One region of the Paenibacillus vulneris genome, then DNA from elsewhere that is predicted to be linked to it. Evidence: riboswitches for the same ligand, from Rfam matches in the RefSeq annotation. Region 1 holds a riboswitch; the other holds the start of a gene.
The links. A riboswitch is a leader RNA that binds a small molecule or an ion and turns the genes downstream of it on or off. The one in region 1 is predicted to bind FMN.
Positions count from the first base shown of each region.

Region 1 (11,848 bases):
CTGTCGGAAGCTTAGCCGCCACCTCTCGTTTGACCAGCTTCTCCTTGTGGTTGCGGTATTGAATCAGATCCTGAATGGTGATGATTTTCATATCATGCTTGCGGCTGAATTCCATCAGCTCGGGAACGCGGGCCATTTCCCCATCTTCTTTAATGATTTCGCAAATGACCGCGGCAGGGTAGGAACCGCACAGACGAGCCAGATCAACGGCTGCCTCCGTATGTCCCGCCCGGCGAAGTACTCCGCCCTTTTTGGCAATAAGAGGGAAGATATGCCCCGGACGACGGAAGCTCTGAGGGTTCGTGTCAGGATCGATCAGCGACTTCACCGTCATAGAGCGCTCCGATGCGGAAATGCCTGTCGTCGTATCGACGTGGTCTACCGAAACCGTAAAGGCCGTGCCATGGTATTCCGTATTTCTCGTTACCATCGGGGGCAGCTCCAGCTCCCGGGCACGTTCCTCGGTAATAGGGGCGCATACGAGACCGCGGCCTTCCTTGATCATGAAATTGATGATCTCCGGGGTCGCTTTTTCGGCCAGAGCGATAAAATCTCCCTCGTTCTCTCTATCTTCATCATCGACAACGATAATGATTTTTCCAAGCATCAAATCCGATATGGCTTCTTCAATCGTATGGAATTGAAACGATGTATCCATGCTCACTCCCGCCTTTCTTGATCGTTTAGATAAAACCGTTCTCAGCCAGAAACGCTTCCGTCAGTGTTCCCTTTTTGCGAGCCGTTTCACCGCTCCCCGGCATCCGGTGATTCATCAGCTTTTCCATATATTTGCCCAGAACATCCGCTTCAAGATTCACTTCATCTCCGGCTTTCTTATGCTGAAGAATCGTCTGAGCCAGCGTGTGAGGGATAATGGACACCGTAAAGCTCTGTTCCGTTACCTGCACTAGTGTCAGGCTGATGCCATCAATCGTAATGGAGCCGTGCGGAATCATATACTTCAATATGGAAAGCTCCGAAGGCTCGATTTGAAACACAACGGCGTTCTCTTCCTGGTATCTGTTCGTTATGAGACCCGTTGAATCTACATGGCCCTGAACGATATGGCCGCCAAAGCGCCCTCCCGCAAGCATCGCCCTTTCCAGATTGACAGGGTCCCCGACATGCAGCTTGTGGAGCGACGTACGCCGGAAGGTCTCAGGCATGACATCCACCGTAATCGACGATTCGTCATACTGAACGACCGTTAAACAAACGCCGTTAACAGCAATGCTGTCGCCCAAATGTACATCCTCCAGGATTTTCCTGGCACCTATGGTCAGAATCATTGCTTGTCCTTGCCTGGTTATTCTTCTCATGGAGCCTATTTCTTCAATGATGCCCGTAAACATCCGCCACATTCACCTCTCATCCGTATTTCGGATAGCCGGATATACATACATCCTCGCCAAACTGTTGAACCTGAATACGTTCCAGTTGAACTGCGTCCTTCATCTTCTCAAAGCCGGCAAAGTCAAAATTGGACGGCGCGTCGGCGCCTCCGCCTATAATTTTGGGGGCATAGAACAGCAGCACCTTATCAATCAAGCGATTTTCCAGCATGGAGCCGTTCAGCTGTCCCCCGCTTTCGAGCAGGATCGATGCAATTTCTCTCTCGCCCAACAGCTCCATGGCTTTTGGCAAATCAACCTTAGGGCCTTCTCCGCATTCAAGAACCGTCACCCCGGCCGCTTCCAGTGCCCTTCGCTTGGCTGTATCGGCATCTCCCGTTGTCAAGACCAGCGTCTCGGCAGACCGATCCTTGACGACACGGGCATCCAGGGAAATCTTGAGCTTCGAATCGACGATTATACGAGTGGGGTTCAGCGCAGGAACATCCAGTCGGGTCGTCAGCAAAGGATCATCGTTCAACACCGTTCCAACACCCACCATGATGGCTTGATTGCGATGTCTCAGCGTATGGACGAACGACCTCGATTCGGGGTTCGTTATCCACTTGCTGTCCCCTGTCCGCGATGCAATCTTGCCGTCCAGCGTGCTTGCCGTCTTCAACGTAACGAACGGCATCTTCGTCACGATATACTTGTTGAACGCTTCGTTTAACGACAGGGCGCGTTCTTGCAGCACGCCTACCGTAACATCAATCCCGTGCCGTCTCAGCCGTTCTACGCCGCTTCCTGCGACAAGCGGGTTCGGATCGGTGCATCCAACGACGACACGCTTCACCCTCTCCTTAATAAGCCGATCGCTGCAGGGAGGCGTCTTGCCGTAATGGCTGCATGGTTCAAGCGTCACATAGGCCGTTGCCCCCTCCGCCTCAGAGCCGGCCATTTGCAGAGCATGAATTTCGGCATGGGGAGTTCCGCGCTTTAGGTGCGATCCCATTCCGATGATGCGTCCGTCCTTAACCAGTACGCAGCCTACTGCGGGATTGATTCCCGTTTGGCCCGAAGCCCCTTCGGCAAGCTGGATAGCCAGCTTCATGTAGAACTCGTCGTTGATCAGCTCCACCGCTGCATCTCCTTTCTTTGTCTCTGGCATGCTATTTCCTTTGCGGACATACAGAAAAGGCCCTCTTTCCTCCACGAGAAAAGGGGCCTGACTTTGATAGGCATACGTAAAAAACGCACAACTAAAGCAATCTACGGCACAGCTAAATAAAGTTAATGAACCGACAGATTTTTTCTTAAATCTGCCATGCGGAAAGAAACATTTCCTAAGTTGTGAAAATGACTTTCCCCTGTTTCATTAACTGCCGCGACGATAGTTCGCCGTTTGCATTTTTCCTTCTCCCATCCAGACTATACTGTCGGTCTCGGAGTTGCACCGAGTCAGCCGAGCGGCGGCATGAAGCCACTGCGCGGGTCACGGACTAAGTATTGCAGTCAGCTGCAATACATCACCGCCGGTGGGGAATTGCACCCCGCCCCGAAGGAAATTCTTATGAATCTTCATGCGCCGATGATAACCGACGTTTGTCAGAAATCATAACACCCTGAAACAAAAATTGCAAGACATTACTCGATGAGAGCATGGGTATTCCCATCGGAATTAGGGATTAAACGGCTTATAGGATGAGTTAAAGTGATCCATATCGATGTTTTCCCAGATATTTTTGACTGCAACCTGATCCGGTTTGCTGAATACCAGGAAGGCCGTTGGCAAATATCTCATTCCGTAGCTGCTGGAAGGCTTATTGACGACCTGATTGTCTTTAACGAGCACAGAGGATGAGCCTCCGTCGAGGTTAGCCGCCGTTACCGCTCCTCTGTCGAGCAAAATGTTCTGGACGTCATATAGCGTTGCGCCGATGGAGTAGCCCGGCTGGCGACCGTCAATAACGACGAACATAATGGTTCCGTCCTGCTTCTGGGCCATACAGGTTCTTGGGGCGATCCCCCATCCGTCGGCCTGATTCTTGATCAGCCCTTTTCCGTTGACGATAAATTTGGGCTGGAAGGTCACCGCATCCCTTACCCCCATGCTGAGCAGCTCGGATGGCTTATAGCGTCCTGCCACCATGAGACCGTTCTTGTCAATCCCTACGACATTGACAGGGTCCTCCATGCCCACATCGCTGTACAGGAGCTTCCCTCCGGACATAACAATTCCCGCAGGCTTGAAGCCGTTGCCGTCCCAGTTCGGGTCGTCAAAGGCCCCGCCGTTCACGCCAGCTATTGCCTTCGTCCGCTGAACCATGCTCAATATTTGCTCGCCTTGCCCTACTATGCTTGTTGTGACTACGCGGATCATCTTGGGGTCATGAACATATAAAATATGCCCTTTATAATTTTTCCCCTCTATATCTTCTACTTCCACATTCTTGTTCGCTTTATTCTCCAGATCAATATTGTGCTGGTCCTTGATCTGTGCCATCTCGTCGAATTTCTTCTCGTAGTCCGCAACCCTACGGTTCAGCTCGTCTTCGCCGATCAAATACTTGGCCCAATGCCTATGCTGCGTCGTTATCAGCGTATCGGCCATCATGTAGCGGAGCGTAGAGCCGGAAGCCGTACCGTAGAACCATATCAGCGCCGCAAGAGCTAAAAATATAAACACCAGCAGCGTATAAGCGATTTTGCGATTCCTTCGCTTCTTACGGGCATTCTTCCCTGTCGAAGTGCGGGTTTGTTGCAGGGATAAGCCTTGATTGCTATCCAACGTGATAACCTACTTTCATTCTAGTAATCTGAGTTGTCTATTAAACAATACCATGAAAAAAAGCTGAAAATGAACTGGGAATGAAAAGAAATTGGGCTGGAGAGCACGGAAAATGCACGAAAAAAAGACCGAAAGCCCTGTAAAAGAGAGCTTCCGGCCTTCATTTCCTGTCGAGAGATTACACTTCGACTACCTTTACGGATTCCATGCGGTCTCTTCCTTGGAATTCGTCAACATGCTCCATACCGGAAACCACTTTTCCGAATACGGTATGCTGACCGTCCAGATGCGGCTGCGGCTGGTAGCAAATATAGAACTGGCTGCCGCCGGTATTGCGTCCGGCATGCGCCATAGCGAGCGTACCGCGTTCATGCTTGTTAGGGTTGATTTCGCAGTTGATTTTGTACCCAGGGCCGCCTGTGCCGGTGCCATGAGGGCATCCGCCTTGCGCTACGAAGCCAGGAATAACGCGGTGGAACACCAGACCGTTGTAAAATCCTTCGTTCGCCAATTTTTCAAAGTTAGCGACCGTATTAGGCGCATCTTTGTCAAACAAATCGATAACGATTTGGTTACCGTTTGCCATAGTAATATGAGCTTGTTTTGCCATTCTATGTACACTCCTTTATTCTTCAATGTGTCCTATTGTACTATAACCAAGCCTCGTTCACAAATCACTTTTTGTTCAAATGCCAAAGAAACCCGCAAAGCGGGGGGATTGGCATCAGAGCTGATTCAGGAACTTTGCGGGTAGCCCCGAAAGAATGCCAAAAAAGCTGGCTCTCCGAAATTTTCGAGAGCCAGCCGGCTTGAAAACTATACCATTTTGGTCACTTGCTTCATACGCTCAGGAATCAAATCATTGCCAACGATGTTGTCGTAGGATTCGCGCTGAACTACGACGTCCGCTTGGCCGTCTTTCACAAACACTACAGCAGGTCTGCGAATACGGTTATAATTGCTAGCCATGGCATAATTGTATGCCCCTGTGCAGGATACGGCCAGAACATCTCCGCTGTTCACCTTAGGCAGTTGAATATCCCAGATGAGCATATCGCCGCTTTCGCAGCATTTACCGGCGATAGATACCAGCTCATCCTCCGGCTCAGTTGCCCGGTTCGCCAGCATCGCCTCGTAACGCGATTCATACAACGCTTGGCGAGGATTATCCGTCATGCCGCCGTCCACAGCAACATACTTGCGGACTCCAGGGATATCTTTATAAGTACCCACCGTATAAAGTGTCGTTCCCGCTTCGCCGACAATGCTGCGGCCCGGCTCGACCCAAATTTCCGGCGTCGGATAATTGTATTTGCTGAAGTTGGTTTTGATCGAGCTTGTAATGGCTTCAACGTATTTGCTGACCGGCAAAGGAGTGTCCCCTTCAACATAACGGATGCCGAAGCCTCCGCCCAAGTTGACAACGCTGAACACAACGTCCAGCTCATCCCTTACCTTGGCGGCAAAAGCGATCACCTTGTCCACGGCCAGCTGGAAGCCTTCGACCTCGAAGATTTGCGAGCCGATGTGGGAATGAACACCTAACAGCTCGATATTTGGAAGCTGAACCGCTTCTTGAACCGCGCGGTACGCTGAGCCGTTATCCAAATCCAGGCCGAACTTGGAATCGATTTGTCCCGTCGAAATGTACTCGTGAGTATGTGCTTCAACCCCCGGAGTAAGACGGAACAGGATGTTTACCTTTTGACGCTTCTCACCCGCAATGGCATTGAGCAAATGAAGTTCGACCATGTTGTCAACGACAAAGCAGCCGATCTTGGCATCAATCGCCATTTCGATTTCATGCGGAGATTTATTGTTGCCGTGGAAATGAATGCGTTCGGCCGGGAAACCGGCCTGCAGCGCTGTATACAGCTCACCGTCGGATACGACGTCCAGCGACATTCCTTCCTCTTCCGCAATGCGGCACATCGCCATCACGCAGAACGCCTTGCTCGCGTAAGCCACCTGAAATTTCAGGCCGGACGCGCGGAATGCTTCGACATACTCGCGGCATCTTTGGCGAATCAGCGCTTCGTCCATCACATACAGCGGTGTTCCGAATTTAGCTACGAGATCGGTTGTATCGCAACCGCCGATCTGGAGGTGACCTTTATCATTAATTTTACTGGTTCCATGTAAGTACATTATCGGTTTCCCTCTTCCCCCTGAACATTACTTCTAACTTACCATAATCGAATGCAGGCTGACAATAAGAGAAACTTGTAATTGTCTTTTTGTGCGGTTCGAAGTCGATAACACCGTTAAGATTTCGGCTGCCGGGTATTATCTGTCGTCTGGGTTAAGCTCATCCGGTTCTTCCGCGCCATGAACGGACGACGGACAATAATCTCGTTCAGGGCTTTGAAATTGAACGGTATGAACGGCCACATGTACGGAGCGTTGTAGGATCTCCGCGTCGTCAAGTAGACCAGCATTGCCGTAAACCCGATGACGACACCGGGCACTTTAAATACGGCTGCCAATACGAGCAGCCCCAATCGGCTTAGACGGTTCGCAAGGCTTAACTCATAGCTCGGCGTCGCAAAGGTTCCTACCGCCGCTATGGCCAGGTACAAGATGACCTCGTTCACGAACAGCCCGCTTTTCACCGCTACATCGCCTACCAGTATGGCGGCAACAAGCCCCATCGCCGTAGCCAGCGGGGACGGCGTATGTACGGCCGCCATTCGCATCAGATCAATGCCTAGCTCGGCTATGAGAAACTGGGCCAATAACGGCAGTCTGGCCGTTTTTTGCGGACCGAGAAACTCCAGGCCTGCCGGCTTCAGCTCCGGTGAAGTAACAAGCAGGAACCAGAGCGGCAGCAGGAAGATCGATGCAGCGATCCCGATAAATCGGACCCAGCGCAGATAGGTCCCTACGGTCGGCGTCTGTCTGTATTCTTCCGCATGCTGAACATGGTGGAAGAAGGTGGTTGGCAAAATAATGACGCTCGGGGACGTGTCTACAAACACAGCGACATGACCCTCCAGCAGATGAACAGACACAATATCAGGTCTTTCGGAGTAGCGGACCATCGGATAAGGATTCCAGCTCTTGCCTACAATCGCTTCCTCAAGCTGCTTTTCGGCAAGGGGAAGTCCGTCAACCTCCACCTTTTGAATTTTATCGCGGATGGATTCGACCAGCGCGGGATCACAGATGTCATCAATATAAGCGAGGCAAATATCCGTGTGCGTTCTTCTCCCTGCACGCAGCATCTCCAGCTTCAGCTTGGGGTCCCGGATGCGGCGGCGCACCAGGGTAACGTTCGTCAGCAGCGTCTCGACAAAGCCGTCTCTGGCTCCGCGCACGACCCTCTCCAGGTCCGGCTCCTCCGTAGTCCGGACAGGGAATGATTTCGCATCCACAATAATCGCTGTGTTCGACCCCTCGAAGAAAAAGCCGCTCGCTCCCATGGATACGTTATCGATCACTTCGCTCAGCTTGTCCGTTTCCTTAACCTGGATGTGGGGAATGATGGCATCCATGAACAGCTGTACCGCATCCTGCCCTTTACCGCCGGTGACCTGATGTGAGACGGGGGACTTCGTAATGTCGCCTTCCAAAGTGCGGCTGTGAATTTCCGCGGCCGACATCCGGTCCAATATCATGGTCAGAACCGTATCTTTTGCAAATCCGTTGTAGTAGAAAATCCCGGTTTTATGCCCTCCGAATACCATTTCCCGGAAGACGATATCAAAGCTTTGATTCAGGCCGACCTCTTTTTCCAGCAGCTTCTTCAGCCGTCCAAAATCGCTTGGGATATGGTCTTCCTTCGATGAGCCGCCGGCTTTTGAGGGACCTCGATGCTCCGTCTCCCTCTTCTCCGCTTCGTCTTCCATCGCCTCGTGATGGAACTCCGGCGGCAGCCAGTCATGAGATGAAATAATGTTGCCTTCATGGTCAATTTCAAGCTTCGCCTCTTCACCGGCTTCTTCGCGGCCGGATAATTGTTTAGGCTTAATCGGTATTTTTTTCATATCCTTCAGCTCCCTTTCTCTTATCCCAAAAAATTAAGCCAATCCAGCAAGGAACCCAGTACTTTCCCGAAAATCATAGCCATAAGAAGCCATATCATATACGAGCTCATTCCAATGCGCTTTGCCAAAATAGGAATCACGTTGACCACTTCCGTAAGCGCGCCTGCCAGCATGCCTACGAAGCCGCCGGCGAATAATCCGAACAGCCCTGCAGCCATCGGAAGAAAGGAATAGGACCAGTTAAAGAAATCGGATAATGTGAAAAAGAGGGAGCCCGTAATCACGGAGGCCTCATACCATCGGATAAGATGATAAGTCCTTGTGATTTGCGCCAGTCGTGGAATCACGTCGAGCACGACGAGAAAAGCCACCATCCCGCTGCCTACCGCGATACCGCCCGCCAATCCGATGAACATCTGAAGCGGTGTCGTCCACCACCCGTTCATTTCCGCTCCCTCGCTTCATGGATTTTGGCGTATTCCTCCGCCACGACGTACGTGTTCACATTTTCCTCATACAGGAACATTTCGACTTCCAGAGGACTCGGCTCCTCGTTGAATTTCTTTTTAAAAAGGTGATTAAAAAAGACGATCATTCCGATTCCGATCCCGATGGAATAAGGTATTTGCAATATCAGCGGATGCTGCTCCCATTTGCCCGTCAGCAGCTGATAGATTCGCCGGTGAACCTCGGCCATGCTGACATCGGCGTGAAAGTTCATGATGGCAAGCCCGGAGCCTACAAATAAAAGAAGCCAGACCACAATAATCTGGACTATGTTCGGCGGCTTGCGGGATTCATGAATATCGATCAAGCAATGGGGTTCTCCAAAATGCTCAATTTGAAAAAATGGATACAGTTTCCTCACCTTCTCCACGATCAGCATCATATCGATTAATATTTTGTTGCCCTCGTTCTCCTTAGGCTGATGAATCAGCAGATGATTCAAAGGCTCTTCATAATCGCTATCGACCAACAATTGTGCTATCCTGCCAAGGTAGATCGCCTCACCCCGGCGCACGCAAACCCGTTTGCGCAATCGGATATATAAGGTTGGATTGGAGGCAGCACTCATTCCATTCACTCCCTTGTGCATTTATCCCATAGTATGAATAACAATCATCTCTCATAGTCATTTGCCGGCTTGCCAATAATTCACTGCCCCTTCTGCATAAACTTTTGTCATTTATGAAAAAGTAACAATATGACATAACTCTTAATCCCAAGAAAGGGTGCGTAGAAATGGGTAAAATCGCTTTAACGCTCGTAATTATCGGTGCCTTAAACTGGCTGCTTGTCGGTCTGTTCCAATGGGATCTGGTTTCCGCTATCTTCGGCGGAGATATTCATCGCACGTCCTCCGGCATAAGCCGCATTGTATATACGCTGGTAGGCTTATCCGGATTATATTGCCTGAAATATTTATTCGTGGATGAATCCAGAGCGTCGTAGAGGGTCATTCATTTTGGGGTTCCCCCAAGTACCTTTAGTTCGAAGTCCGGCCTATTGTGCGGAGCATGTTTAAAATAAATCACCGTTGCAGCCGGAGACCTGTGTTCAAGTAACGCGAGCGATCCGGTTTTTTCTATTGGTTGGATCTCGATCCCGGCACGTAAAAAAGACCAAACAGCCTATTGGGCTATTTGGTCTTTAATGGACTGCAATATTTTTTTCTCAAGCCTTGAAACCTGTACCTGCGAAATTCCGAGCCGGCTTGCGACCTCGGACTGCGTCTGATCCCTGAAATACCGCAGGTAGACGATAAGCCGTTCCCGCTCCGATAAACTGCCTATCGCTTCGTTCAATGCCAGCTTCTCAAACCATTTGTCTTGACCATCATCCGCAATTTGATCCATTAACGTAATCGGATCTCCATCATTTTCGAACACGGTCTCGTGAATGGAAGACAACGGTTTATTCGCTTCTTGCGCGAAGACGACATCCTCAGGAGAAATCTGCAGCTCACTCGCTACCTCGGTAATGGTAGGCAAGCGCCCATTTCGTTTGGACAGCTCATCCTTGGTTTTTCTTATTTTATTCGCCAGCTCCTTCAAGGACCGGCTAACCTTCAGCGTGCCGTCATCACGGAGAAAGCGCTGAATTTCGCCGATGATCATAGGAACCGCATAGGTTGAGAACTTTACATCATAGGATAAATCGAACTTGTCTACCGATTTTAACAATCCGATACAGCCAATTTGAAACAGATCCTCGGCTTCATATCCTCGGTTCAAAAAGCGCTGCACAACGGACCAAACCAGACGGATATTGCAGTTTACCAGCGTTTCTCTGGCAAGTGCATCTCCGGATTGACTCAAAGCAATTAACCTTTTGACTTCGGCATCATCCAAATAGCTGTGGGAGGCATGTTTCAAATCGACATCCATAAGATCAGACCCCTAATTGAACAAAGCTTTTTTTGATAAAATTCGCTTTTTCATTTTAATTTTTGTTCCGATCCCGACTTCGGTAGTCACTTCGATCTCATCCATGAAATTTTCCATAATCGTAAAGCCCATTCCCGAGCGTTCCAGCTCAGGTTTGGAGGTAAACAACGGCTGTTTGGCCAATTCCAAATCCTCGATTCCTGCCCCTTGATCCTCAATGGTCAAGTAGACGGTGTCATCCTCCATCTCGGCATGAATCGTAACAATCCCGTCCGGCCGATTGTTGTAGCCATGAATAATGGCATTCGTTACCGCTTCGGAAACGACGGTCTTCAGATCCGTCAGCTCATCCAATGTCGGGTCAAGCTGCGAAACGAAGGAAGCGACGGTAACGCGGGCGAAAGATTCATTCTCAGAGCGGCTAGCAAACTGCAGTGTCATAAAATTTCGTTCACTCATGATACGACCTCCAAACTGGTAAGAGCTTGTCTTTCGTTATCCTGAATAGACAAAATTTTAAATAAACCGGACATTTCAAACAAACGGTATACGGACGGATTGACGTCACAAACTACCATTTTGCCGCCCTTTGCCGTAACTTGCTTGTAGCGGCCAAGAATGACCCCGAGCCCCGAGCTGTCCATGAAGGATAAATCCTTCAAGCTCAGTACGATATGGCTCGTATTGCCCTTCAGCAGAGCCTCCTCCATACGCGTTTTTACGGAATCCGCGGTATGATGGTCCAACTCTCCCTTAAGCCTGACGATCAGCGTTTTGCGGTTATGCTCCAGTTCAATATGCAGACTCAAGCTGCTCACTCCTTCCCTTTCATGCACACTCATTTCTACATCGATTTTGTCTTTTCCTGCCCTCCGACAAAACTAGAAGAAATGCGCTAGAAATAGAAGAAATGTGACATATTGCGCTTGAGCCGCACATCTGCCTCTGCAGGCAGCTCCTTAATCAATAAAGAACAAACGTTTGGCGGTACGCTTGGTCAGCACCCATAAGCCCGCTTTCTTAACGTCAACCGGCGAAGTAAGCTCGAACTCCGAGAGCACCTGATCGCCTTTATACACAACAAGCTTACCGACCTGCTGGCCCATGCTGATTGGTGCCTTCAAGTCCTGATTCAGCTGCACCTCGTGGCGGATGCCTTCGGCAGCATCGCCTTTTTTAAGCAGCAGGCTGTAGCGCTGCGTTGCGGTCAACGGAATAACCGGCTGCTCGCCTTTGCTTACCTTAATTTGTCCCAGGGTGTCTCCTTTGTTGACAATCGGCAGGTTTGTGTATTGAGCGAAGGCATAATCGAACAGGCTGGATACTTCCGCATTTCGCGTCTTCGTATTCGGC
Region 1 is NZ_BAABJG010000041.1:26,946-38,793, forward strand. Features, by position in the region: gene ABEA66_RS28900 (bifunctional 3,4-dihydroxy-2-butanone-4-phosphate synthase/GTP cyclohydrolase II) at 1-658, opposite strand, end outside; gene ribE (riboflavin synthase) at 684-1,352, opposite strand; gene ribD (bifunctional diaminohydroxyphosphoribosylaminopyrimidine deaminase/5-amino-6-(5-phosphoribosylamino)uracil reductase RibD) at 1,369-2,502, opposite strand; FMN riboswitch at 2,742-2,901, opposite strand; gene ABEA66_RS28915 (phosphodiester glycosidase family protein) at 3,013-4,128, opposite strand; gene ABEA66_RS28920 (peptidylprolyl isomerase) at 4,301-4,732, opposite strand; gene lysA (diaminopimelate decarboxylase) at 4,939-6,270, opposite strand; gene ABEA66_RS28930 (spore germination protein) at 6,387-8,108, opposite strand; gene ABEA66_RS28935 (stage V sporulation protein AB) at 8,129-8,554, opposite strand; gene ABEA66_RS28940 (stage V sporulation protein AA) at 8,551-9,183, opposite strand; gene ABEA66_RS28945 (DUF378 domain-containing protein) at 9,351-9,560, shown strand; gene sigF (RNA polymerase sporulation sigma factor SigF) at 9,740-10,495, opposite strand; gene spoIIAB (anti-sigma F factor) at 10,508-10,954, opposite strand; gene spoIIAA (anti-sigma F factor antagonist) at 10,951-11,304, opposite strand; gene ABEA66_RS28965 (D-alanyl-D-alanine carboxypeptidase family protein) at 11,455-11,848, opposite strand, start outside.

Region 2 (11,848 bases), on a different contig from region 1:
GGGAAGTATCTTGACAATCGATGCTTTTCGCTTTTGAAACAGGAGTGGGAAGAATCTATGAAATAAATGGGATGTAATAACTTCCTTAAGAAAAACATTGCCCATCAAAAAGAGAAGAACAGCGGTTCCAGACATGGAGGAACGCCGCCGTTCTTTTTCTGTTATCTCCCCCAAGTATATCCCTTTCCCACTGGAAAACGGCCTACCTACGTAAACAGTTAATAGATATTTAATAAATGGTTCACGGGCGGTTTATTTTTAGCGTGTACTATGGGTATTGCAAGTCGATAACCTACAATCCATAGGAGGCTGGAGTATGAAAAAGAAATGGGTAGTGTTTGGGAGTGCAGTCGGCATTAGCAGCGTCGTCATGATAACGACGGGGTTTTCCGCTATGGCAAGCACCTCCGGGTATGACGCTTACAAATCGGCATTTAAGAACACGAAGACGATTCAAAATGTGAGCATTCAGGCGCAATCGGTATTGCAGGATAATGGAAATACGCTGACTAGCACGAACGGAACACTTAAGGTTAGCCCACAAAATCATAATGCTAGCGGATCGGTAACGGTGAAAGCCGGCAATGGCGCGGAGCAGTCGATTCTTTTTTACAAGCAAGCGGAAGGTACCGTTGTAAAATCGAGCGCAAGCGATGTGTATTATGTGAAGCAGGAGGGCAAGGAGAAGCGGGATTGGGCCCAAAAGCATGAAAGCGAAGGTATGTCCCAGCAGGTTGAAACGGTGATTGATGCCCTGGTAGGTAACTTAAAGGATTACGTGACGGTGAATGATAAAGCGGACGGCTCCAAAGAGGTTGCAATAGAGCTCAACAACTCACAAATTCCCGCAGTAGTCAATGCTATTGCGCCGATTGCCATCAAGCATGCAACAAGCGAACATAAACAGAACAAAACGGATAGCGAGTCCTCAACCAAGGCGATTCCGTTTGACGGGCATAGCTTGAACGCGAATGTTCCACAGCTGACGCAGGATATCAAGATTGACAAAGTGGCGGTTAAAGCAAACATTAACACGAACAATTATATTGAGCATCAACAAGCGGATGTAACGGTTTCCGGTAAGGATGCGGAAGGAACGGCACATGTGCTTACACTTCATCTGAACGCGGATCTGTCCGGTTATAACCAAACAACGCCGGATACAGTCGATTTGACCGGGAAACAAGTCCAAACGATGAAACAAGATTTTCGTCAGAACAAAGAGCATAAATAAATAATTGTGCGCTGCAGCGGATAAGGGGAAGTAGGCTGCTCATCCGCTGCAGCACTTATCGACAGGAAGGAGGGGACAGGATGAATGGGATCGTATCTGTTCACAGCTTAACCAAATCCTATGGCAAACAAAGAGGGATTTCGGATATCGAGCTCGAGCTTTATCCTGGTGATATTTATGGTCTTCTGGGGCCGAACGGGGCAGGGAAAACCACCCTTTTGAAGCTGATTACAGGCTTAGTTCGACCTGATCAGGGGTCTGTCCGCTTGTTCGGTCACGATATTTCCGATCAATTTGAACAAGCGATGAGGAAGGTAGGCTGCATGATCGAATCCGCCGATTTTCACGATTTCTTGACGGCAGACCAATATTTGCGGATGGTTGCCCGATTTTATCCGGACCTGAAGGAGAATCGCATAGGAGAAGTGCTCGAAATCGTAGGACTCCAGCATGCCCGCTCGCAAAAGATCAGGCAGTTCTCTACCGGCATGAAGCAGAAATTAGCCTTGGCGGCGTCGATAATAGCAGGCCCTGAGCTTGTGATTCTCGATGAACCTACGAACGGATTGGATATCGAGGGAACGGTCATGTTCCGTCAGCTGGTGATGCAATGCTCGGCTGAGCTCGGGACCACGTTTCTCATTTCGAGTCACATGATTCATGAACTGGAGCAGCTGTGCAATCGGGTCGGAATTTTATTCGGCGGCAAGCTGAGGACGGAAGGCAGCGTGTCAGGATTACTAGAGCATAATCAATCCTTGGAGCAGTTTTATATTCAGCAGCTGGCGGGAATGAAGGAGGCAATAAGGAATGCATAGCTTGAAAACGGGCCTGGTTAATGAGCTTTATATGCTGCTGTACCGCAAAAAAACGATCGTGATGCTTATAGTTTCCGCCATCCTTCCGGTAGGGCTTGCCTTATCTCTGCACAAGCTGCAGCCGTTAATGGGTCTCGTCGCAGTCAATCGAACTTTTCCTATCGATATGCTGGGATTTTATACAGCTCTCTGGATACCACTCTTTATATTCCTGATGGCCGCGGATCTATTCCCTAATGAGGTATCCTCAAGAACCTTAAAGCTGTCGCTGCTTCGGCCGATTACGCGGTTTCGGGTATTTGCTTCCAAAACTCTGGCAGTTCTGATCGCGAATGCGGCTATTTTACTGCTGCTGGGACTTGTGACCGTACTATGCAGTTTATTTCTTGGATCGTCCGGCACTTTCCATGGCTCTGAGGTCATAAAGGCCTATAGTGCGGCCTGGCTCTCTATGGCAGCTTTATCCGCGTTGTTCATCTTCCTGGCGCAATGGTTCAACAGTGCTAGCGGCTCTTTTGCATTTTCGATCGTTGTGTATGTAGTAGCCAAAGCGGCGCCGTTTTTCTCCAGCAAGGTAGCGTCCTTTTCCCCGATTTCGTATACGGATTGGCATCTGATGTGGCTGAATAGTTCGGTCATGCCATCCAAGCTTTTCACGGCTGCGATATTTTTGATTTCGAGCTGTATCTTGTTTTTATCGCTGGGATACTTTATTTTTAATCGTAAAGAAGCTTGACCGTTGGAGAGGATGACTAGTGTCCATACGTTTTAAATTATTGCTGTCTTATGCGGCAATGCTGATCATTCCGCTGATTCTCATCCTTATGACCACTCTTTTGCTTGTCATTGTATACCGGGGCGATCTACAAAATCTTCATGATGTGTATGGGTCCGAGTCGATTCCTTTCACCGGTCACCAGACGGAGCGATTGATGAAGGAGCTGCGAAGGAATACCGAGAGCAATCCGGTCGTTTTCAAAGATAGGAGTTATTTGAATGAAATGGCACAGGAGCTTGCCGCGAACGGTTCCGGTTTGGCGGTGAGGAAGGATGAGCAGTTGACTTATGTATCCGAGGAGTTTGAACATTCCGAGCTATTGAATCAGCTGCCGTCCTTTGAAAGAGCTGGCCACAGGGAAATAGTGCCGACCAAGCGGGTAGGCAATGAATTGTATTCGATTGTACAAATGGATTTTTGGTATGCCGATTCGCATCCGGGAACGGTTTTCATCCTGAGCAAGGTAAGTCCTTTCGTTAATTTTGCACGCAAATTTTTTCCTGCACTGTTCGTTTCCATGCTCGTTATATTAGTCGTTACGAATGGTTCGTTGACCTATTTCGTTTCAAAGAGCATTATTGTCCCGCTCCGGCAGCTGGAAAGAGCGGCTAAGCGAATTAAGGAAGGCGATCTGGACTTTCAGGTGCGGTTGAACGGGCGCGATGAGATAGCACAATTGGGGCTCGCATTCGAAGAAATGCGGCATCAGCTTCAGCAGTCCATTCAAACCCAGCTGCAATATGAAGAGAACCGGAAGGAACTGATCTCGAACATTTCTCATGATTTGAAAACACCATTAACGGCCATTCAAGGCTACGTCGCCGGAATTCAGGACGGGGTAGCGGATACGCCGGACAAGATGAATAAATATATTCAGACCATATCCTCCAAAGCAGGGGAAATGGGGCGTCTGATCGATGAGCTGTTCCTGTATTCCAAGCTGGATTTGAAACGGCTTCCGTTTCAATTTGAATCCGTTCATGCAGCGGCTTTTTTGCAGGATTGGGCGGAGGAGCTGCAGTTCGAGCTGGATAAAAAAGGAATACTATTCGAGACAGATCTTCAAGTATCGCCAATAACACAGGCTTCCATTGATCGGGATAAGCTCAAACGAGTGATCTCGAATATTATGGATAACTGTGTGAAATATATGGATAAACCGGAAAAAAGGATTGGATTGCGGGCTTACGAAGCAAATGCCTCCATTGTTATTGAAATATCGGATAATGGAGCGGGCGTAGCTCCGGAAGCTTTGCCACATATTTTCGACAGATTCTATCGGGCGGAACAGTCGAGGAATCAGCTTACTGGGGGAAGCGGATTGGGGCTTGCCATAGCCAAACAAATCATAGACGGACATGGCGGACATATAGAAGCTCAAAGCGTGCTGGGGCAAGGGACTCGGATCACGATGACCCTGCCCGCCAAGATCAAATAAAGATGGTGCTGAGATGAAACGTATCTTGATTATTGAAGACGAACAGTCGATAGCGGAGCTGGAGAGAGATTATTTGGAAATTAACGGCTTTAGAGCCGATATTGCCATGGATGGGGAAGAGGGCTTGAGGCTCGGGCTGCATGGAGATTATGATTTGATCATTCTTGATCTTATGCTGCCCAAAGTGAACGGCTTTGACCTATGCAAGCAGATTCGGGCGAAGCGCGACCTGCCGATGCTGATGGTCACGGCCAAGACGGACGATGTGGACATGATCCGGGGGCTGGGGCTCGGTGCGGATGATTATATTACGAAACCGTTCAAACCGCTCGAGCTGGTCGCAAGAGTCAAAGCTCATCTGGCCCGGTATGAGCGTCTTATCGGCAGTAAGAAATCTACAGACCTCATCGTGATCCGCGGATTGGAGATCGATAATGAAGCGCGCCGGGTATTTCTGAATGAACAGGAAATCTCGCTGACGAATAAAGAATTTGACCTGCTTTATTTTCTTGCCAAGCATCCGAACCGGGTTTTCAGCAAGGACCATCTGTTCGAAAGGATCTGGGGTGTAGATTCCCTCGGAGATACTCAGACGGTGACCGTTCATATCCGCAAGCTGCGGGAGAAGATAGAAATGGACACCAATAACCCTCAATACATTGAAACGGTATGGGGGGCGGGATACCGGTTTCGGGTTTGACATTCGAAGAGCTTGGGAGTACCATACCTTTAAACGAAGTTATCCTATTATCTGATGATGCATAAACAGGCAAGAGGTGAGGACATGGTCAAAAAAAGACAACCTGCTGCTAAGCCGGAAGCAAGCGATAAACCGGCAACATTGAAGGATTTGCTGAATCCGGAGATAGTGAATAAACTGAAGTCGCAGGCTGACGATATGAGAGCCAAAGAAGCTGAACAGCGGGAGAAAAACCGCAAAGAGGCGGAGGAATCGCGTAAAGCGGAGCAGAAGCGTCTTGAGAGCGACTTTGGCTACCTGCTGGAGAACAGCGGGATGGATTGGCGCAAATTTAAATCCTAACTTGCATTCGTTAACGGTTTGACGTAAAAGCTAAGATTAGGTACAATGGGATGCTGAAGAAGGGCGTAGGCCAACGCTCTTCTTTTTTTGTGTTTGGAAAGGAGAAGGGGTTATATGCAGCATGAATCTACATATAAGGGGAAAATCATTCAGTTTTTTTCGATTCTGGGTCCGATTCTGATGACGCAAATCAGCCTGAATCTGATGACTTTATTCGATACGATGATGTCAGGCAGAGCAGGCACTCATGATCTTGCAGGCGTGGCTATAGGAGCAAGCCTGTGGATGCCCGTATCCGTGGGCTTGAACGGCATTCTGCTTGCGGTGTCACCCATGGTCGCCCAGCTATATGGCAAGGGGGAGCTGCGGCAAATCTCGAAGACCGTAACCCAAGCGCTATACTTATCGCTGTTGTTGGCTGTAGTGATTGTCATTGCGGGCGGATTTGTTCTGAATCCGATCTTGACCGGCATGAATTTGGAGCCGGCCGTTCATCACATTGCCAAGCACTATTTGATAGGGCTGTCGATCGGGATTATTCCGTTATTCCTTTCGAGCGTGCTCCGATACTTTTTTGATGCGCATGGCTTAACGAGAATTTCGATGTCCATCATGCTGATCGCTGTGCCGGTGAATGTGCTTATCAATTACTTGCTGATCTTCGGAAACTGGGGCTTTCCCAAGCTGGGAGGAATCGGGGCGGGTTATGCGACAGCCATTACATATTGGCTCATTTTCTTCATCAGCATCTGGATGACGTTCAAAGTAGAGGCGATGAGAAGGTACCGGTTATTTGCAGAATGGTTCGCACCCTCCTGGAAAGCATGGAAGGAGCAGCTCAAGATCGGCGTTCCGATGGGGCTTTCCGTATTTTTTGAAGCGAGCATCTTTTCCGTCGTTACGCTGCTGATGGGCATGATGTTTAATACAGTTACCATCGCAGCTCACCAGGCTGCTATTAGCTTTACGACCCTCTTGTTCATGATTCCGTTAAGCATCTCCATGTCTTTGACGATTATTATTGCTTATGAGGTGGGGAGCGGAAGATACAAGGATGCAAAGCAGTACAGCCGTTTCGGGGTGCTGATGGCTATCGGCATTTTGGCGGTCAGCTCGATCTTTTTGTACGTGTTCCGCGAACAAATCGCATACTTTTATACCGATAATCCGGAGGTAGTGCAGCTGACCAAGCAGTTCCTTCTTTTCGCTATCGTCTACCAGCTGTCCGATGCGGCTCAAGCTTCGCTGCAGGGGGTGCTCCGCGGCTATAAGGATGTAACCTTCCCCTTTATTATCGCATTGGTTGCGTATTGGGTCATTGGTATGCCGACCGGCTATGTACTGGCTGCATACACGGATTGGGGACCGTATGGCTTTTGGCTGGGGATTACCATAGGACTTACCTTCGCCGCGTCGGGCTTTTATCTGCGTCTGCTTCGGGTTCAGAGAAAGTATAGCGGGCGTGCAGCGGGGAAATAGACTTTCGGAGAATCAGAAGAGTCGGCAAGTCTAGTATAAAAGACTTAAATAGAAAATATTGGTTACAAATACATCCTCTGCTGATATAATAATAGGAAATCTATCCTATTAGAGGAGTGTGTGCATTGAAAAATAGATTAAAAGTCCTGGCATTTGGCGCCATTCTGCTCATTTCGTCACAAAGCGCGGTTTATGCCCAGCAATCACAACAGATCGATGTTGGCTTTAATCAAATCACCGTCAAGGTCAACGGGGAAACCGTGAACAGCAATAATATTCTTTATCAGGGGACTACGTATATTCCTATTCGAGATGTAGCTGCTATGCTGGGCATTGCCGCAAACTATTATGATAAAACGAAAACAGCCTATATTGGACAAATAGGTGCAGGCGAATTTTCTCCCGGGAACTCAGATATAGCTTCATGGGATGTCGTGAAGCCCGCGACTCCAAGCCATGATCCGATCATGCCCAAGAAAAATGATAAGATAGCGGTAGATTTAAATACCGTTAAGGTAAAGGTTCATGGCAAAGAAATTGCACAAAACAACATTTTATATAATGGTACTACCTATGTTGCTATGAGGGCTGTGGCTGAGTCACTCGATATGCCGGTGGCATTCGATGAAGTAACTTCAACTGCATATATAGGGCAAAGAAAGGAAAGGGACTCCTCAGAGCTTCCTGCAGAAACTAATGTTACCGAGCCGGAGCCTCCTGCAGAAACTAATGCTCCTGAACCCCAGCCTGTCGACACTGCAACGGGAAGCGGACTTTATGCAGTTCCAGCAGAAGGTGATATGGCGGGCTGGGAAATTTTAAAAGGACATGAGTATGAAGATATAGCCAGAATTTATTTTAAAAACAATAGTAGAGGTACTATCATTTCTATCCAGGTTCAGATTGAAGATGCACGAGATTTTGATCCTGATCAAATCATCCAGTGGACCGACTCTAACGGAAAGAAATTGCAGGGAAAGCTTTCGAATGTACATAAACTATTTGCTGAATTCAATAACTCTCTTACATCGGACTATTTTGAAAAAACCTTCGGTGATGTTTACATTAGCTGGATGGAGGTCAGAGGAGTCCCTGCGGATATGCTGGTTGAGAAATACTTGAAAGAAAGCGGTAAAATTGAGAAGCCAAAGAGCAATATCACGTTGACGCCGGATTTGAAAGTACAGACTAAATAGCCTGCCGCGGTGGATGAAATCAAATAACTCATTAAGCGAGACTACGCTGGCTTCGGTATATTACCGTCGTCAGCGTAACTTTTTTTATATGGAATCAACCTTCATTCCTATTTGTAATATGTAGTGATATCAAAGGGAATCAGAAGGTTACTCAAATTTCCGATACGAGGGGGATGGGGATGAGCAGCGATCTTCATAACGGAAAGAGATGCCCTTTATGCGGCGGTGTGAATGAATGCAGCGTCGGCAGCGGCGAATGCTGGTGCTTTCATACCAAGGTTCCTCAAGCCTTGCGGGACCAAATCCCGGCAGCGTTGAGGGGCCAAGTGTGCATTTGCCGCAAATGCGTGGAGGCGTACCAAATAAATAAAACCACCTAATTATAGGCGGTTTTGAAGGTTATCAGTTGCCGTCGAGACTAGCTCTGCAGGTTTCAGGCGTAGTCCTCTCCGATTCCTCGATAAGCTGGTTGTAGGCTTCAAGCTCTTCCGGGGTATTCAACACATCGGTAGCATCAGAGATGGCCCGCACTTGTTTTCTTGCTTGCTCTTTATCCAACGAAAGAGTCCTCCTTGTTATCGCTCAAAATTGGATGCCGGATTACCGAACGCATCCATCTTCTCATCTCCAATGATGTCGACGTAGGGCTTCACACCTTCCGGAACTGATCCCGTGTCGGTGGCTTCGATTTCTTTTTCAATCAGGTCGTCTTGTCGATTGTTGTCCATAGCTTCCTCCGTTTTCATTATTGCTCCTGCTTTCTTAGAATCTGCATCGGTGCTCTTGATTATTCCGGGGCATCGAGCGATAGGCTCTGAGGGATGAGTTCAGCTAGGAGGACAAAGGACACGGCAATCTTTATTAGGGTATTGCTTTTATTTATATAGTTGCTATATAATTCGTTTAAGGAAGTTCGTATCGACCCAATTTGTAATACAAAGCCTCTTTTGCCTGAACCGTGTTGATTAATGAAGCACCATAAGACATATGAGGAATGGAAAAAATAGAATATTGGTCGATCTTCGGGGTAGGGTGAAATTCCCAACCGGCGGTGAAAGGCAAGATTATTGCCTGCAGCCCGCGACTCGTTAATCTGCTTAAATTGGCAATTAACGACTGATTTGGTGAAATTCCAAAGCCGACGGTACAGTCCGGATGGGAGAAGGTCAGAACAAGCGTGTATTTCTGGTACGTTTATTTTCGTATGAAAATTTTTCCAGATCCATGCCTGTTTAAGTACGCCCCGTTGTCACATTGCTGATAACGGGGCTGTCTTTCTTTCGAAGCTTCCTTTTATAATAACAGGAGGTTATGGGGATGGAACACACATTGACAGCATCACCGGAAAGTCCGGAACGATCTAAGCCTGGCAGCCGGAGCGGGGTATGGCTCGTAGCGCTAGGAGCCGCTTTATGGGGAGTAGACCCCTTGTTCCGAATATTGCTTCTGAAATTTTTCACATCATCGCAAATCGTATTAATGGAGCATCTCATCCTGCTTTTATATTCCGTACCGGTGTTATGGATATATCGAAGCAAAATCCATGGCTTGACACTCAAGCACATTGTCGCGCTTATATTTATCTCTTGGGGCGGTTCCGCCATTGCAACGATCATGTTTACCTCCGCTTTTGCTCATGGCAACCTGAACGGTGTCCTGCTGTTGCAGAAGCTTCAGCCGTTATTCGCAATTCTGATGGCTAGATGGATCTTGAAGGAGAAATTGCCCGCGAAGTTCTCCATCTTTATTGTGATGGCTCTTGTGGGAACCTATCTGCTAACCTTCGGTGTATCGTTTCCGTTCAATGGACTATCGGAATTCGGGGTCGTAGGAGGCCTGCTATCTATAGGAGCAGCTGCATTATGGGGCGGCTCGACCGTCATGGGACGGCTGCTGCTGGATAAGCTGCCATTCGAATCAGTAACTGCACTTCGGTTCATTCTTGCGCTGCCGCTGCTGTTCTTCACAACCTGGTTAGGCGGAGAAGCATGGCACTTCCCGACTCAGGCCGGCGATTGGGCGGGCGTATCGATTAACCTGGTGCTGCAAGCCTTCTTGCCCGGTTTGTTCAGCCTACTGCTGTATTATCGGGGGTTATCCAATACGAAGGCATCTTTTGCGACATTGGCAGAGCTGTTTTTCCCGGCTATCGGCGTTTTTGTCAACTGGCTCGTCTTTCATCAAGCCATTACAATGGCACAAATCGCAGGCTTCGTGCTCATCTGGTTCATGCTGTTTCAGCTGTCCCGGCAGCAGGATGGACTGGAATCCAACGTGCCGGTGCAGCCGAAGCTGGCGAGAGAACGATCTTAACAGGAATACTTCAACCGTATCTTACAAGGTACGGTTTTTTATTTTTTACGCAAGTCTAATGCTCACCTTTTTTTTATGAAAATGGATCTGGAATCCTTCTGGAAATCTCTTCATGAAATATTCATAGTGTCTTCATCAGATCTTCATGAAACTTACTCAGCAGAGTGTTAAGATACATTTACCAAATCAATTTTAGACATAGTTTAAATATAAACAAAGAACAGCTTAAGGAGGCGCTCTTTATGTACAAAACAGTGATAATTGGAACAGGCCCAGGGGGATTAACTTCTGCAATCTATTTGGCAAGAGCCAATCTGAACCCGTTGGTGATCGAAGGACCGGAGCCAGGCGGTCAATTAACGACGACGACAGAGGTCGAGAACTTCCCGGGATTTCCTGAAGGAATCATGGGACCGGAATTGATGGCGAATATGCGTAAGCAGGCAGAACGATTTGGCGCTCAATTCAAAACCGGCTGGGTAAACAAAGTCGATTTCTCCAAACGTCCGTTCACCCTTTGGGTGGAAGGCATGGGGGAAATTCAAGCCGAGTCGGTTATTGTATCAACCGGGGCTTCCGCCAAATATTTGGGCATTCCGGGCGAGAGAGATAATGTCGGCCGCGGTGTCAGCACCTGCGCAACCTGTGACGGCTTTTTCTTCCGCAATAAAAAAATCATCGTGGTCGGCGGCGGAGATTCCGCGATGGAAGAGGCGAACTTCCTGACCCGATTCGCATCGGAAGTGATCGTGGTTAATCGTCGGAACGAGCTGCGCGCATCGAAAATTATGCAGGACCGCGCCAAACAAAACCCTAAAATCAGCTGGAGCCTAAACCGGACCCCATTGGAAGTCGTTAGTGGAGAGCAAGGGGTAACGGGTCTGAAGGTCAGAAATAACGAGACAGGCTTAGAGGAAATTATCGAGACGAACGGGATCTTCATTGCCATCGGCCACACACCGAATACCAAGTTCCTCGATGGTCAGCTGACTATGGATGATCATGGTTATTTGCTGGTGAAGCCAGGCACAACCGAGACGAACATTCCAGGCGTATTTGCCTGCGGAGACGTACAAGACAGCCGCTACCGCCAAGCTATAAGCGCGGCAGGGACAGGATGTATGGCAGCCCTGGATTGCGAACGTTTTTTGGAGAACGCAGAGTCCGGACTTCAAGCCGTACAACATTAATCATTTAGGAGGGATATCATCATGAGTACGAACCTGAACGAGATCTTAAACCGTCAAATTGCTAACTGGACTGTGCTGCATATCAAGCTGCATAACTTTCATTGGTATGTAAAAGGCCATCAATTCTTTACGCTCCATACCAAGTTTGAGGAGCTGTATACGGAAGCTGCTCTGCATATCGATGTATTGGCTGAACGGCTGCTGTCACTCGGAGGCAGCCCGGTGGCGACGCTCCAAGGCGCATTGAAATTAGCCTCTGTCCAGGATGCCGAAGGGGGAGAGGATGCGGAACAAATGGTAGAGAAGCTTGTTCAGGACTTCCGTGTCCTGATTGAGGAGCTGAAGGCCGGTATGAAGGCT
Region 2 is NZ_BAABJG010000055.1:3,810-15,657, reverse strand. Features, by position in the region: gene ABEA66_RS32945 (GNAT family N-acetyltransferase) at 1-66, shown strand, start outside; gene ABEA66_RS32940 (hypothetical protein) at 317-1,234, shown strand; gene ABEA66_RS32935 (ABC transporter ATP-binding protein) at 1,315-2,052, shown strand; gene ABEA66_RS32930 (ABC transporter permease) at 2,045-2,788, shown strand; gene ABEA66_RS32925 (sensor histidine kinase) at 2,808-4,268, shown strand; gene ABEA66_RS32920 (response regulator transcription factor) at 4,282-4,968, shown strand; gene ABEA66_RS32915 (YqkE family protein) at 5,053-5,310, shown strand; gene ABEA66_RS32910 (MATE family efflux transporter) at 5,425-6,789, shown strand; gene ABEA66_RS32905 (stalk domain-containing protein) at 6,915-7,985, shown strand; gene ABEA66_RS32900 (cysteine-rich CWC family protein) at 8,165-8,365, shown strand; gene ABEA66_RS32895 (hypothetical protein) at 8,388-8,543, opposite strand; gene ABEA66_RS32890 (hypothetical protein) at 8,561-8,731, opposite strand; FMN riboswitch at 9,000-9,156, shown strand; gene ABEA66_RS32885 (DMT family transporter) at 9,303-10,298, shown strand; gene trxB (thioredoxin-disulfide reductase) at 10,541-11,488, shown strand; gene ABEA66_RS32875 (Dps family protein) at 11,510-11,848, shown strand, end outside.
Region 2: linked by a shared signal. The riboswitch ahead of ABEA66_RS32885 (DMT family transporter) and the one ahead of ribD (bifunctional diaminohydroxyphosphoribosylaminopyrimidine deaminase/5-amino-6-(5-phosphoribosylamino)uracil reductase RibD) in region 1 are both predicted to bind FMN.